DNA from 4 places in the Nonomuraea sp. CX421 genome. Region 1 is predicted to be linked to each of the others. Evidence: riboswitches for the same ligand, from Rfam matches in the RefSeq annotation. Region 1 holds a riboswitch; each other region holds the start of a gene.
The links. A riboswitch is a leader RNA that binds a small molecule or an ion and turns the genes downstream of it on or off. The one in region 1 is predicted to bind cyclic di-AMP.
Positions count from the first base shown of each region.

Region 1 (3,464 bases):
GTCGACCGCCTCGACGCCGCCGCCCCGGCTGCGCCGCACGGACAGCCCTTCGGCCCGGAGGGCGAACCGCAGCCGGTCCAGCCGGCCGTTCTGGGCCGCCTGCCGCGTCTTCACCACGAGCACGTGCGAGAAGCCGTCCACGTCGGCCGTGACCTGGAGGTCCACGCCGGGCAGCACCTCGGCGTAGGTGGCGGTGGGGCCGTCGAGGGCAGGCGCGGGCAGGCCGCCCGGCCAGGACACGGCCAGTGACTTGGCCCCTCGCGTGACCGTCGCCATCGGAGCCGCGCCGCCGCCGGAGAACCGTAGTCGGGCCGCCGTCGCGGCCGGGGCCACCGAGCCGTCGGGCAGGCGCCGCAGTGTCGTGTCCACCTCGACCCAGCGGCTGTCCTGGCGCACGCGGATCGGCCGGGCGTGCTGCTCCAGCACGAGGGCGCCACCGGGGGTGGCGTGGACCGTGCGCGTCTCGGTCCGCAGGGAGCCGACCTCGACGCGCTCCCCGGTCAGCCGCGCCGCCGACAGGGCCTCCCGCTCGGTGGCGGCCCCGGCCGCGGGCGGCTCGGCCCGCTCGGCCCGCTCAGCGCCCGAGGTGGCGGAGGTGGCGGAGGTGGCGGTCGCCGGCGGGACGACGGCGGTGCCGGCAACGAAAAAAGCAGCCGCCATGGCGACTGCTGTGACACGTCGGGTGGTGTGACCGGGACCTGATGGGGTGTGCCCTCTCGCCTGCACCGCGATCACCGCTCCGATAACGCGACAGGCGGGTGTCCGCATGAATCCACTCGACTCTCCTCCGGCTGGTACGGGGCGGCCCCGGGATGGTGTCCGACGAGGGAAGGGGCCGTCACGGCCGCCGGCCGATCCGACCGAACTACGATCTTGACCGCACTATACGACGCCATGGTCATCCCGTCACCAGCCCACTTCGGCCGACCCGTCCGCCGTCCTGAAAGAAACGACATCCGCGCCCCGGCGTGCGGGGCGCGGATGTCGTCCGGACGGGGGATCTCCGGCGGAGGGGGTCAGGAGGAGGTCAACCGGTCAGGCCTTGTAGGCGGGGTAGCCGTAGCCCGTGACCTGCGTCTTGGGCCGGACTCGCTCCTCGACCTTGCCGTTGCCGGTGTTGCCCTCGATCGCGGTGATCGTGCCGTCGCCGTTGTCCTTCTTGACCAGGCCGACGTGGTCGATGCCGCTGGTGGACTCGCCGCTGTTCCAGTCGTAGAAGACCACGGCTCCGGGCTTGGCGCCGTCGCCCCAGCGCTTGTTGGCCTTGAACCAGTCGGCGTAGGTGACGGTGTAGGCGTCCCAGCCCATCGTGCTGCGGGCGCCGGCCTGCTCGCCGACCCAGGAGATGAACATGGCGCACCACGGGGCGTTGGCGTACAGCTTCGGGCTGCCGCCGCCGTCACGGGCGAGGGTCTCGGCCGCGCGCGGCGAGGACATGTACCAGCTGTGGTACGGGGTTCCGCCGCCGGACGCGTTCTCCTTGACGCCGATCTGCGATTCGGCGATCTGCAGCACGCTCTGGGTGCTCACCTGGTTGGCGGGGGCCGCGGCGACCTGCTGCTGGGAGGCGTTGGTCTGCGCCGGGTGCTGGGCCGCCATCGCCGGCGCTCCGACGAAGGCCGCACCGGCCGCGATGGTCAGCCCGACTGCGATCCGGGAGGCGTTGGCCTTGATCTGGGCGCGGTTCAGGATGTTCTTGGCCATGCAGAGATTGCTCCTTGCTTCCATTCCGCCTACCGGGTTAGCTGCCGGGTTCGGGCGTGGAAGTGCCCTACGGACCGTCTCTGGAAGAGATCGACCGATTCACCCCAGAAATGAAGTGGGTCCCCGGTTTCGCGATGTCGCGGATTCGGCGGGCCACGTCGCTCTGCGCTGAAGGTTCACGCAGGTCAGGACGTAGTCTCCGGCAATTGAACGGTAACGCGGACGTCTCTCTCAGCCCTGGCGTCTACCGCATATGTCCACCAAGGTATGCGAATCGTATAGAGCACTGCAAGCGCGGTTAGGGTCCCCCTAACGGAATCCCCTATCCCGCAACGGATGTCGGCCCGAACTTTTACCTTTCCACCCTCAAACGGGCCTCTCGGAAAGGCAAAGCGGGGGCGCTCCAGACCACCCCGCGATAGATCGAACCGCGACCGGCATGGTATGGAGACTGTCCACTGTCGTGACACCCGTGAGGACCACCATGCCGATCTCCCTTGGCCCGTTCGCCGGCCGCGGCATCACCGAGCTCGCCCGCGACCTGCGCGCGGGCCGGACCACGTCGGCCGAGTTGACCGAGCTGGCGCTCGACGCCATCGCCCGGCTCGATCCGCCGCTCAACGCGTTCGTGACCGTCGACGCCGACGGGGCCCGGGCGGCGGCGCGGCGGGCGGACGACGAGCTGGCCGAGGGCGCCGATCGAGGCCATCTGCACGGCGTGCCGGTGGGCGTCAAGGATCTGATCATGGTCGCCGGCCTGCCCGTGACCATGGGATCGCGGCACTTCGCCGGCCACGTCGCCGAGACCGACGCGGAGTGCGTGACGCGGCTGCGCCGGGCCGGCGCGGTCATCGTCGGCACGACCACGACCCACGAGTTCGCCTACGGCCCCACGGGCGACCGGTCGGCCACCGGCCCCTCACGCAACCCCCACGATCCGGCCCGCATGTCGGGCGGCTCCAGCGGCGGCAGCGCGGCCGCCGTGGCCGCCGGCCTGGTCCCGCTCGCGCTCGGCACCGACACCGGCGGCTCCGTGCGCATCCCCGCCGCGCTGTGCGGGGTGGCCGGCTTCAAGCCCGCGTACGGCGCCATCCCGGCGGACGGCGTCTTCCCCCTGTCGCGGACTCTCGACCACGTCGGCGTCCTCGCGGGCGACGAGCGGGACTGCCTGCTCGCCTACCGCCACCTGGCCGGGACCGCCCCGGCCGAGGGCGGTCACCCCGAGTCCGGCGCGGATCACGGCACCCCGGCGGGCCCGCCCGACGACGCCGGGGCCGCGCGGGTGGCCTGGCTGGATCCCACCGGTCTGTTCGCCTGCGACGCGCGGGTGGTGAGCGCCGTGCGCGCGGCGGCGGGGCCGCTGGAGGAGGTCCGGCTGCCCGCGGGGATCGCGGGGGAACTACGGGAGACCTACACCGCCGTCCAGAGCGCCGAAACGGCGGCCGTGCACGCGGGCCGCCTGGCCGAGGCGCCCGAGCTGTTCGACCCCGAGGTGCTCGAACGCCTGCGCGTCGCGTTCGAGATGCCCGGCTGGAGATACGTCCGGGCCATGGACGAGCGGTCCCGGCTCGCCGAGATCGTCGGCGCGCTGTTCGACCGGCACGACGTGCTCGCGCTGCCGACCGTGCCGCTGACCGCCCCGCCGCTCGACCGGCGCGAGACCCGGCTCGGCGGCGAGACCGTCGCCGTGCGGGCCGCCCTGCTCGCGCTGACCAGCCCGTGGAACGTGCTCGGCCTGCCCGCGCTGACCGTGCCGGCCG
Region 1 is NZ_JCADBK010000029.1:31,960-35,423, forward strand. Features, by position in the region: gene AC5L3X_RS34035 (LamG-like jellyroll fold domain-containing protein) at 1-660, opposite strand, end outside; gene AC5L3X_RS34040 (CHAP domain-containing protein) at 1,036-1,704, opposite strand; cyclic di-AMP (ydaO/yuaA leader) riboswitch at 1,716-1,865, opposite strand; gene AC5L3X_RS34045 (amidase) at 2,189-3,464, shown strand, end outside.

Region 2 (3,464 bases), on a different contig from region 1:
CGACTGCTGGCCGTACTGGGGCTGCTGACCATAGCCGGGCTGGGACTGGCCCTGCTGACCGTAACCGGGCTGGGACTGACCTTGCTGACCGTAACCGGGCTGGGACTGGCTCTGCTGACCGTAACCCTGCTGGCCGTACTGGGGCTGCTGGCCGTAGCCGGGCTGCCCCTGCTGGCCATAGCCCTGCTGGCCGTAGTCGGCCTGCTGGCCGTACTGGGGCTGCTGACCATAGCCCGGCTGGGACTGGCCCTGCTGGCCGTACTGGGGCTGGCCCTGCTGCTGGCCGTAGTCGTCGGCACGGTAGCCGACGACCGTCACATCGGGGTCGGGCTCGCCATGGGGACGACCCTGGTACTGCTGTCCGTATTCAGGAGATCCAGGATTCTCGCCGGATTCGTCCTGAGGATACGGTGGCTGTCCTGTGCTCACCGTGTCACCTCGCTTCGAGTGCGCATGTGGCACGTGTCAGGACACATGCCTGTGTCGCCCAACGTATCGACATAGGTATCAACAATCACCTTTCGCCTTAGTCAAGATCCGAGTCACCTGATGTCAAGTGGAGCAGCATGCGGGTGTTGCCCAAGGTGTTCGGCTTGACATGTTCGAGATCAAGGAACTCCGCCACACCCTCGTCGTACGAGGCCAGGAGTTCGGCATAGACCTCAGGGGAGACAGGCGTGCCCTGGATGGGATGGAATCCGTGCCTGCCGAAGAAGTCGACTTCGAATGTGAGACAGAAGACCCGCTGCAGGCCGAGCTCTCGGGCCGTGCCCAGCAGCGCGGAGACGATGCGGTGACCGATCCCGAGCCCGCGGTGTTCGGGGTCCACGGCCACCGTGCGGATCTCGGCGAGGTCCTCCCAGAGCACGTGCAGCGCCCCGCAGCCGACGACCTCTCCTGACCGCTCGGCCACCCAGAACTCCTGGACGTCCTCGTACAGCGTGACCGTGGCCTTCCGCAGCAGGCGGGGCCCGGCGCCCGCGTAGGTGGCGACCAGGCGTCCGATGGTCCTGACATCGGCGGTGCGGGCACGGCGCACGAGAATGCCGGTGTCCTGGACCGTCACTTCGGTGGCCTGTTCCATGGCTCTCCAGAGTACAGATCGCATTACGGCTCGCCCGTAAATCTCTCCTCTTGCCCTTCTCCCGACATGTCACTCCCAGAAGGACAAGGCCAGCTCAAGCAGGGGCAAACGCGGCATAAAATCAGTCAGGGTCGCCTGGGCCCGACATCACCTTGTGACCCATCGGTGGCGCAATCTCAACCGAGTTGGCAGTTCTGGTTGAGCAAGAACCCAAGGTGCACTAATGTCCAGCGACGATGTCACCCATGCGATCGCCGCGTGGAGACGCGCCCAATCCCCCACGGGGGAGCCGGGGACCCGCCGGTGGCCGCCAACCACCACTGGGGTGAATCCGAGCGCGACGCTCGGTAGGGCTGCTCCGGCCCGAACCCGTCAGCTAACCCGGTAGGCGTCGATGAGAGGAGCTGGTCGGTGAAGCGCACGCGCGATCGCGGGAGGAAGATCGCGGGCGAGCACGCCCGCCCCCCGGAACATTCCGGGCCCCGCCGGTTCGCCGTCCTCGGCGCCGCCATCGCCGCGCTCGTCTTCGCCCTCCCCGCGGCTCCGGTCGCCGCCGATCCCACGCCATCCCTCAGCGAGCTGTCCAAGCAGGTCGAGGAGATGCACACGCGGATCGCGACGCTGACCGAGGAGTACAACGGCCAGCGCGAGAAGCTCAAGGCCGCCCAGAAGTCGGCCGCGGCCGCGAAGAAGACACTGGCCGCCAGCGAGACCGACCTGGCCACCAAGCGCGCCAAGGCCAGCCTGCTGGCCCAGAACGAGTACATGACCGGCGGCCTCGGCCGGGCCATGGCCCTGATCAGCTCCGACGACCCCGAGCGGTTCCTCGACCGCGCCGCCACCACCTACGCCCTGGAGCAGCAGCAGGGCGAACAGGTCAACCAGGTCAACCGGGCCAGGGCGACGGCCGAGCAGGCCAGGGACAGTGCGGCTTCGCGCATCGACGAGGTGCGGAAACTCGTCGACGACCTCGGCGGCAAGCGCGACAAGATCGTGACACTGGTCGCCAAGGTCGAGAGCAACCTGTTCAACCGCGCGCTCGGCGAGGCCGGCCGTCCCGGCACCCGCGCCGTGCGGGTCAACCTGCCGATCGCGGGCAGCGGCAAGGCCGCCGAGGCCGCCAGGTGGGCGCTGACGCAGCAGCTCAAGCCCTACGTCTGGGGCGCCGAGGGGCCGAGCGGCTACGACTGCTCCGGCCTGGTCATGGCCGCCTACCAGCGAGTCGGCATCTCGCTGCCGCACTACACGGGCAGCCAGTGGACCGCCGGCCGGCATGTCTCCAAAGAGGAGATGCGGCCGGGCGACCTGGTGTTCTTCTACAGCGACCTGCACCATGTCGGCATCTATCTCGGCGGCGGCATGATGGTCCACGCGCCCCGCACCGGCGACGTCGTGCGCATCGCGTCGATCGCCCGGCGGCCGTTCGCCGGCGCCGTACGCATTGCCGACTGAGCGCCTTCACCCAGGGCACCCGATCTCACGGCGAGGCTCCGGCGACCGGGCGCCGGTTCTCCGCTAGATCAGCTGGCGGCGCGCCGCCCAGGCCACGGCCTCGATCGCCGTGGCCACCCCGATGCGGTCGCAGATCCCTCGCAGCCTGCGGCGGACCGTACGGCCGCTGATATCCAGCCGTCTGCCGACCCGATCGACCGTGACTCCCTTGGCAAGCTCCGCCAGCAACGCTAAGTCGGCATGGCTCAGCTCAACACCCTCGGTGAGCACATCCATCGGGAGCCCTCCCCCCAACAGCGATTCTCCCCGAACCACCTGCTCGTCCCGCAGACGGTAAACGCATATCTGAAAGGTCGTCAAGCGCGATAATCCCTGCACTTGACCTATACATTGACATGATCCGTTATATATGAAGTACTCGTGATATGTCGCTACACTTCGGAGCGCGATGAGCGGCCACAGTGACCCTTACAGCTCGTCTACGAGCGCGACCGACCTCCTGGGTTTTGATCCGTTCGATCCGGAGTTTCTACGCGATCCCTACTCGCACTATCGGGAAATGCGGCAGCAGGGCGCGCTGCTCCGCACCCGGGGCGGGCTCCTGGTGGCGACCACGTACGAGCACTGCTCGACCCTGCTGCGCCACCCGGCCTTCGGCCACGACTCCAATCCGCTCAGGACGGCCGATCCGGAGCAGCGCGTGCCATCGTTCCTGCGCATGGACCCGCCCGACCACACGCGCCTTCGCGGCCTGGTCAGCAGGGCCTTCACCCCACGAATGATCGAACGGCTCCGGCCGCGGATCGAGGCGATCACCGCCGAGCTGATCACCGCGCTGCCCGAGGAGGGCGACCTGGTCTCCGGGTTCGCCTACCCGCTGCCGGTCATGGTGATCACCGAGATGCTCGGTGTGCCCGCCGATGATCAC
Region 2 is NZ_JCADBK010000001.1:498,678-502,141, forward strand. Features, by position in the region: gene AC5L3X_RS02320 (RDD family protein) at 1-429, opposite strand, end outside; gene AC5L3X_RS02325 (amino-acid N-acetyltransferase) at 527-1,084, opposite strand; cyclic di-AMP (ydaO/yuaA leader) riboswitch at 1,342-1,490, shown strand; gene AC5L3X_RS02330 (C40 family peptidase) at 1,496-2,536, shown strand; gene AC5L3X_RS02335 (LuxR C-terminal-related transcriptional regulator) at 2,600-2,812, opposite strand; gene AC5L3X_RS02340 (cytochrome P450) at 3,096-3,464, shown strand, end outside.
Region 2: linked by a shared signal. The riboswitch ahead of AC5L3X_RS02330 (C40 family peptidase) and the one ahead of AC5L3X_RS34040 (CHAP domain-containing protein) in region 1 are both predicted to bind cyclic di-AMP.

Region 3 (3,464 bases), on a different contig from region 1:
AGCTCCTCGGCCCGGTCGAGGGCGGCCAGCCCGCGGCCGATGAGCAGGCGGTCCCAGAGCCCGCGGTTCTGGTCCATCAGCAGGATCGGCTCGCCGGACGGCCCGACGCGCGCCCGCGCCCGCGACGCCTGGATCTCCATCAGCGCGACCAGCCCGTGCACCTCGGCCTGCCGGGGCATCAGCCCGGCCAGCACCCGGCCGAGCCGCAGCGCGTCGTCGCACAGCGCGGGCCGCATCCAGTCGCCGCCGGCGGTGGCCGAGTAGCCCTCGTTGAAGACGAGATAGATCACCTCCAGCACCGAGGCCAGCCGCCCCGCGAGCTCATCGCCCTGCGGCACCTCGAACGGGACCTTCCGGTCGGCCAGCGTTCGTTTGGCCCGCACGATCCGCTGCGCCACGGTGGGCTCGGGCACCAGGAAGGCCCGGGCGATCTCGTCGGTCGTCAGCCCGCCGAGCACCCGCAGCGTCATCGCCACCCGTGCCTCGGTCGACAGCACCGGATGGCAGGCGGTGAACACCAGCCGGAGCAGGTCGTCCTCGATCTCCTCGACATCGGGGAGCTCGTCCTCGCCGTCGAGGTCGCGGCCGAGCTCGACCAGCTTGCGCTCGTAGCGCTCCTGGCGGCGCAGCAGGTCGACGGCGCGCCGCTTGGACACCGCCATGAGCCAGGCGCCCGGGTTGCGCGGCACGCCCGACTCCGGCCACTGCTCCAGCGCCGCGACCAGCGCGTCCTGCGCGAGCTCCTCGGCCAGGCCGAGGTCGCCGTGCATCATCCGGGCCAGCCCGGCGATGAGGCGGGCCGCCTCGATCCGCCACACCGCCTCGATCGCCTGATGGGTCTCGGAAGCCGTCACCGGCCCATGAGACCAGCCCCCGGGCCCGCCCGCAACCGCGCCCGCGACGCGTCCGTCCGGCCCGGAATCTCGTGCCGGCCCGGAATCTCGTGCCGGGCCGCGATCTCGAGACGGCCCGCGGGCCCGCCACCGGCCAGGCGTGGCGGGGCGACGGGATCAAGCGCCTTCGTGGCCCTCCAGGGACCCGCGCAGGGCGCGCTCGCGCTCGGCGGTCTCGGGCGACATCGACTCCGGCGGCAGGTCGGTCGGGTCGAACACCTGCCACACGTGCAGGCCAACGCCCTCGTGCCCGCCCGGGACGGGGACCCGCATCGCCCATTCAAGGGCCTCCTCGCGCGACTTGACCTGGATCAGCCAGAAGCCGGCGATGAGCTCCTTCGCCTCGGTGAACGGCCCGTCGAGCACGGTCGCCCTGCCCCCGCTGTAGGCGATGCGGGCACCGTGCGAGCTGGGGTAGAGCCCCTCGGCGGCCAGCAGGACCCCGGCCTTGACCAGCGACTCGTTGTACTCGGTCATCGCGTCCACCAGCTCCTGGCTGGGCATGACGCCGGCCTCGGTCTCCTCGTTGCCCCTGCCAACGATCATGAACTTCACGACGCCGACCTCCTTCGTCCGTTGCCGGGGCCCCGGCCGGACCCCGCGCTCACCAACGCGTCGAACTCCGTGCCCGCGAATCGACACGTCTCGCCAGGATTGTTCCGGAGAAGCGGCGAGCGCGCGCCCGAGGGGGAGTGGGGCGCGCTCGCCGGAAGGGGGAGGCGGAAAGGAGGGTCAGGCCGCGTACGACGGGTAGCCGTAGCCGACGACCTGCCACTTGGGCCGGACCCGCTCCTCGACCTTGCCGTTGCCGGTGTTGCCCTCGATGGTGGTCAGCGTGCCGTTGCCGTTGTCCTTGACGACGAAGCCGACGTGGTTGATCGAGCCGATGCTCTTGCTGCCGCTCCAGGCGAAGAAGACGACGGCGCCGGGCTCAGGGGTGGTGCCCCAGCGGCCCTGGTCGGCGAACCACTGGGCGTGCGTCACGGTGTAGGCGTCCCAGCCGATCTGGGACCGGGCGCCGGCGTTCTCGCCGACCCAGGAGACGAACATCGCGCACCAGGCGGCGTTGAGGTAGGCGGCCCGGTTGCCGCCGTCACGGGCGATCGTCTCGGCGGCGCGCTGCGAGTCGGCGTACCACTTCTGGAACTTGGTGCCTCCCCCGTAGGCGTTCTCCGAGATGCCGATCTGGGACCTGGCCAGGGCGAGCACCTGATCCGCCGTCACGCTGACCACGTCGGCCTTGGCCGGGGTCTCCGCGCCGGCGCCCGCGTGCTGGGGGGTGTCGGCGGAGGCGGGGGCGACGACGCCGAAGGCCGCGGTGGCGGTGAGGGTGACGCCCAGGGCGGCGCGGGCGGCGTGGCGCCTGAGGGTATGGGAAAGACGACTGACGGCCATCGGTGGGGGACTCCTCGCTTCCATACCGCTTACCGAGTTAGCTGACGGGTTCGGACGTGGAAGCTGCCCTACGGCACGATGTGCCGATTCACCCCAATGAGACCTGGGTCCCCGGTTCCGCGAGAGGCGGATTCAGCGGTCGCAGGTAGATCCTGCGATGTTCTTGTCGATGGAACGGCAACGAACCGATAAAACGGACGTATGCCGCGAATGCCCCATAAGGTAATACAGCGGGCAAGGGGATGACAAGGTGGGTAACTGCCCTGGTCAGGAAAGTTGTCGGCGAGCCGCCGCGAGCAGCCCCATCATGGCGAGGCTCTCGTCAAGGGGCATGATCGCGCTCTCGGTCCGCCCGGCGGCCAGCGCGTCGCGCACCTCGCGCACCTCGCCGGCGTATCCGTTGTCCTCGGGAGCGAGCTCGTACGTCTCCGATTCGATCGACGGCCCGCTCAGGGTCATCCGTCGCGGCGCCCAGAACGGCGCCTCGATGTCGGCCCGCATCCCGGTGCCGACCACGTACGCGCTGTTGGGCAGGGCACCCAGTAACGAGACCTCCACCAGCGCCCGCCTGCCGCCCGGGTAGAGGAGCACGCCCGCCGCCTCCGCGTCCACGCCCGACGGCGCCAGCGACCCCGTCATCCGCAGCTCCGGCGGTGTCCCCAGGAGCAGCTGAGCCAGCCCGAACGGGTAGATCCCGAGGTCGAGCAGTGCCCCGCCGCCGAGTTCCGGAGCCCAGAGCCGATGCAGCGGGTCATACGGCGAAGCGAATCCGAAGCTGGCGTGCACGGAGCGCAGGTCACCGAAGCGCGGATCGGCCGCCAGCCGCTGGATTAGCGGGTTGAACCGCATCCACATGGCCTCCATCAGGAAGACGCCGGCCTCGCGGGCCAGCCGCACCATCCGCTCGGCGTCGGCGAGCGAGGCGGCCAGGGGCTTCTCGCACAGCACCGCCTTGCCCGCGGCGATCGCGGCCTCGGCCACCTCCAGGTGCTGGGCGTGCGGCGTCGCCACGTAGACGGCGTCCACGGCGGGATCGGCGCACAGCGCGGCGTACGAGCCGTGGGCCGACTCGGCGCCCAGTGCCGCGGCCAGCGCGCGTGCCCGGCCGAGGTCGCGCGAGCCGACGGCCGCCACCCGCATCCCCGGCTCCGCCGCGATGACCGCCCCTACGGTCCT
Region 3 is NZ_JCADBK010000015.1:155,594-159,057, forward strand. Features, by position in the region: gene AC5L3X_RS25610 (RNA polymerase sigma factor) at 1-854, opposite strand, end outside; gene AC5L3X_RS25615 (YciI family protein) at 1,011-1,439, opposite strand; gene AC5L3X_RS25620 (CHAP domain-containing protein) at 1,626-2,288, opposite strand; cyclic di-AMP (ydaO/yuaA leader) riboswitch at 2,300-2,436, opposite strand; gene AC5L3X_RS25625 (Gfo/Idh/MocA family protein) at 2,556-3,464, opposite strand, start outside.
Region 3: linked by a shared signal. The riboswitch ahead of AC5L3X_RS25620 (CHAP domain-containing protein) and the one ahead of AC5L3X_RS34040 (CHAP domain-containing protein) in region 1 are both predicted to bind cyclic di-AMP.

Region 4 (3,464 bases), on a different contig from region 1:
AGAAGGAGCCGAGCCTGCCCACCTCGTGCAGCACCCGGAGCGACCAAAGGTCAAGCATGCATGGAGCTTATGCCTTTCATGCCGAATCCGCAGTAGTGCGCATGCCTCGGCCGGTGGATGCTCGGCACATGGAGACGATCGACGACCATCAACTGGACTGGCTGGACGAGGTGCTGCCCGGTGGGCCCGTCCGGATCCTCGACGCCGGGTGCGGCGACGGCGGGCTGGCCGCCGCGCTGGCCCGGCACGGGCACGAGGTCACCGCCCTGGACATCTCGGCCGAGGCCGTCGCGGCGGCGCGGTCGGCCGGGGTGCCCGCCGTGCGGGCCGACCTGGCGAGTCATCGGGACGACCCGTTCGACGTGATCATCCTGTCGCTTTCGCTGCACCACATGAGCCCGCTGGAGGCCGTGCTCGACCGGGCGGCCGCGCTGCTGGCCCCCGGCGGGACCCTGGCGGTGGACGAGTTCGCCTGGGACCGGGCCGGCGCGGCGGACGCCGCCTGGTTCTACGACGCGGGCGCGCTGCTGGCCGCCGCCGGGCTCGCCGACTTCCCGCGCGGGCCCTGCCCGGACCCGGCCGGGCGCTGGCGGGCCGCCCACGCGGGATACGCGCGCGGTGACGCCATGCTCGCCGGGATCGCCGCGCGCTTCCGGATCGACGACGTACGGCGTCAGCCGTACCTGTCCCGCTACCTCGGCGGCAGGTTGGTCTCCGGCGCCGAGGAGGTCGCCGGAGAGCTGTGGCGGATCGAGCGCGAGCGGATCGCGGCCGGGACCCTCCAGCATGTGGGGCTCAGGGTGACAGCGCGACAGAAGTGACATTTGGGACCTGACACACAGGCGTTTCGTCAAGTGTGAGGAGGGTCACATTCTCATTACAGAACCCCCTGATAAACAGGGGCTCATCACCTTACTGACACCTTTATCGGATCTTTACAGCTTGACTCTGCCTTTGCTTGTTCGTGACAAAGCGGCGTAGGTTCTGGCGTCGCGGCGAACACGCCATGTTCGCCGCCCGCCGACATCGGTCCGCCGATGTGGTCGAGACAAAGATCCGCCGGTCGCCGTCCGCCTCGAACGCGAGGCCGGTGACCTGCCGAATCCGTGCAGCCAGGAGGCACGGAACCGGGGACCCAGCGATCCTTCGTGGATCAGGGGTGAATCGGCGCGCATCGCGCCGTAGGGCGACTTCCAGGCCCGAATCCGTCAGCTAACCCGGTAGGCGTTCGTGGAAGATCCAAGGAGAAATCCTGTCTACCTCGCAAAACCCCCGTCTGTCCCGCCTTGCCCTGAGTGGCGTGGCCCTCACGATGACCGTGACGGCCGGCGGCCTGGTGCACCCCGCTCAGGCCGAGGTGGCGACGGCGAGCGGCTCGGCCCTTTCCCCCGCGACGGCCACGACGGCCACGACGGGCGCCACGGTGCGGACCACGGCGCCCGCGCGGACCAACGCCGGATCGGTGACCGTCGCGTCCGGGAAGAACAAGACCGCGAAGAGTAAGACCGCGAAGAGATCGAAGGCCGCACGGCAGCAGGCGAAGGCCCGCACGGCCGTCGCCGTGGCCAGGAACCAGATCGGTGACCCGTACCGGTACGGCGCCACCGGACCCGGTTCGTTCGACTGCTCCGGCCTCGTCCAGTACGCCTGGAGGAAGGCCGGGGTGACGATCCCGCGCGTGACGAACAGCCAGTACGCACGCATCAAGAAGAAGGTCTCCTGGAAGAACCTCCAGCCAGGAGACCTGATGTTCTTCCGCGGGCTCGGTCACGTGGGCATGTACGTCGGCAAGGGCAAAATGATCCATTCGCCGAGGACCGGCTTCACGGTACGCGTCGAGAAGGTCAGCGGGTGGCGCAAGTCGTCGTTCGTGGGGGCGGTACGTCCCGGTCTGTGACCTGTAGGGCCGAATGGGAGCTGGCGGAATCTCAGCGGTCTGTCGCCGACTTGTCGTTCGCGGCAGACCGCTGGGATTCGCTCCGCCGAGTGACTCCCGGCCGCTCAGGAGGGAGACCCGGCTTCGGGTGAATGCCGGCGGTGCGACCGCGAACCTCCTGGGGTCACCGGTCGGTCACGGTTCGCGCGTCAGACGTGGACGCGGCTTTCCCGGCCTCGGGCTCGGGGCTGTCCGCGAGCTTCAGCCAGACGACCCCCGCGATGATCACTGCCAGCCAGAACGCTCGAGTGACAGTGAGTGACTCGTCGAAGAACACCGGGCCGAGGACGGCGGCGCCGACTGCGCCGATGCCCGCCCAGACGGCGTAGCCGATCCCGACGTCGATGTTCCGGAGAGCGACGCTGAGGCAGAAGAGCGTCAGCAGGAAGAACACGACGGCGGAGACGGACCAGCCCAGGACGGTGAATCCCGCGCTGCCTCCGACGCTGAGCGCGTAGCCGACCTCGAATGCTCCGGCCAGCAGGAGCACGAGCCACGCACCGGCCTTGGAACCGTGCTGTGCGCCTGTCGCGGTCATGGGGGTCAGTCCTTTCGTGATGCGGGAGTGTGGGGCGAGCGGGTGGTGCGCGGTGGGGACGCCGGATGGCTCATCAGGCCGCTCCACTGAGTTGCAGTCCGACGACGCCGGCGATGACGATGAGGATGCCGAGGAGCTTCCTCCCGTTCAGACGCTCGCCGAGCAGCAGTGCGCCGACGACGACGATCCCGACGCCTGCCACCGAGGTCCAGAGGGCATAACCGACGCCGACGTCGAAGGTGAGAAGTGCCAGGCTGAGGAAGAAGGTCGCGATCGCGCCGCTGACCAGGGTCGCGGCGGTCCACCACAGGTGGGTGAAGCCCTTCGCCTTGCTTGCCGAGAGGGCCACCGCGATCTCGAAGATCACGGCGACTCCCAGGTAGAGCCAGCTCATGGGTGTTCCTTTCGGGTAGATTCCTGCATGTACATGCATATGAGAACGCGTGATTCGGCCCCCGCGATCGGGCGCGGGGGATCGTCAGGGGACGACCAGGTTGCCGAGGTCGCTCAGAGCGCGGCTGAGCCGGCTCGCGTCGAGCTGCGGATAGTGCGCCGCCACGTGGCCGAGGAGTTCGCGAACCCGCTCCTCGTAAGGGCCGCGCACCTCCCGGACCAGGCCCTCTCCCTGCTCGGTGATGACCGCGTAGACCCCGCGCCCGTCGTCAGGGCAGATGTCGCGGCGAGTCAGGTTCTTCGCCTCCAGGCGACTCACCAGGCGTGTGACGGAGCTCTGGTTCAAGCCGACCCGCTGGGCGAGATCGTTCACGCGCAGCTCCTTGTCGGGAGCCTGGGCGAGGTGCGTCAGCGCGCGGTACTCCGTGAGCCCGACCCTGTGGGCGTCCAGGAGCCACTTGCCCAGACTCGCATCCACCGCCGACGTGAACGCGGCGACCTGGGACCATGCCGAACTGAGGCTGCCCATGGACGCGGAGTCTGAGACAGATGACTGCATGTGCATGCAGCTAAACTAGCATGATTCTCGGCCCACGC
Region 4 is NZ_JCADBK010000011.1:143,552-147,015, forward strand. Features, by position in the region: gene AC5L3X_RS21305 (LysR family transcriptional regulator) at 1-58, opposite strand, end outside; gene AC5L3X_RS21310 (class I SAM-dependent methyltransferase) at 129-821, shown strand; cyclic di-AMP (ydaO/yuaA leader) riboswitch at 1,087-1,242, shown strand; gene AC5L3X_RS21315 (C40 family peptidase) at 1,301-1,897, shown strand; gene AC5L3X_RS21320 (DMT family transporter) at 2,061-2,474, opposite strand; gene AC5L3X_RS21325 (DMT family transporter) at 2,548-2,907, opposite strand; gene AC5L3X_RS21330 (MarR family winged helix-turn-helix transcriptional regulator) at 2,953-3,396, opposite strand.
Region 4: linked by a shared signal. The riboswitch ahead of AC5L3X_RS21315 (C40 family peptidase) and the one ahead of AC5L3X_RS34040 (CHAP domain-containing protein) in region 1 are both predicted to bind cyclic di-AMP.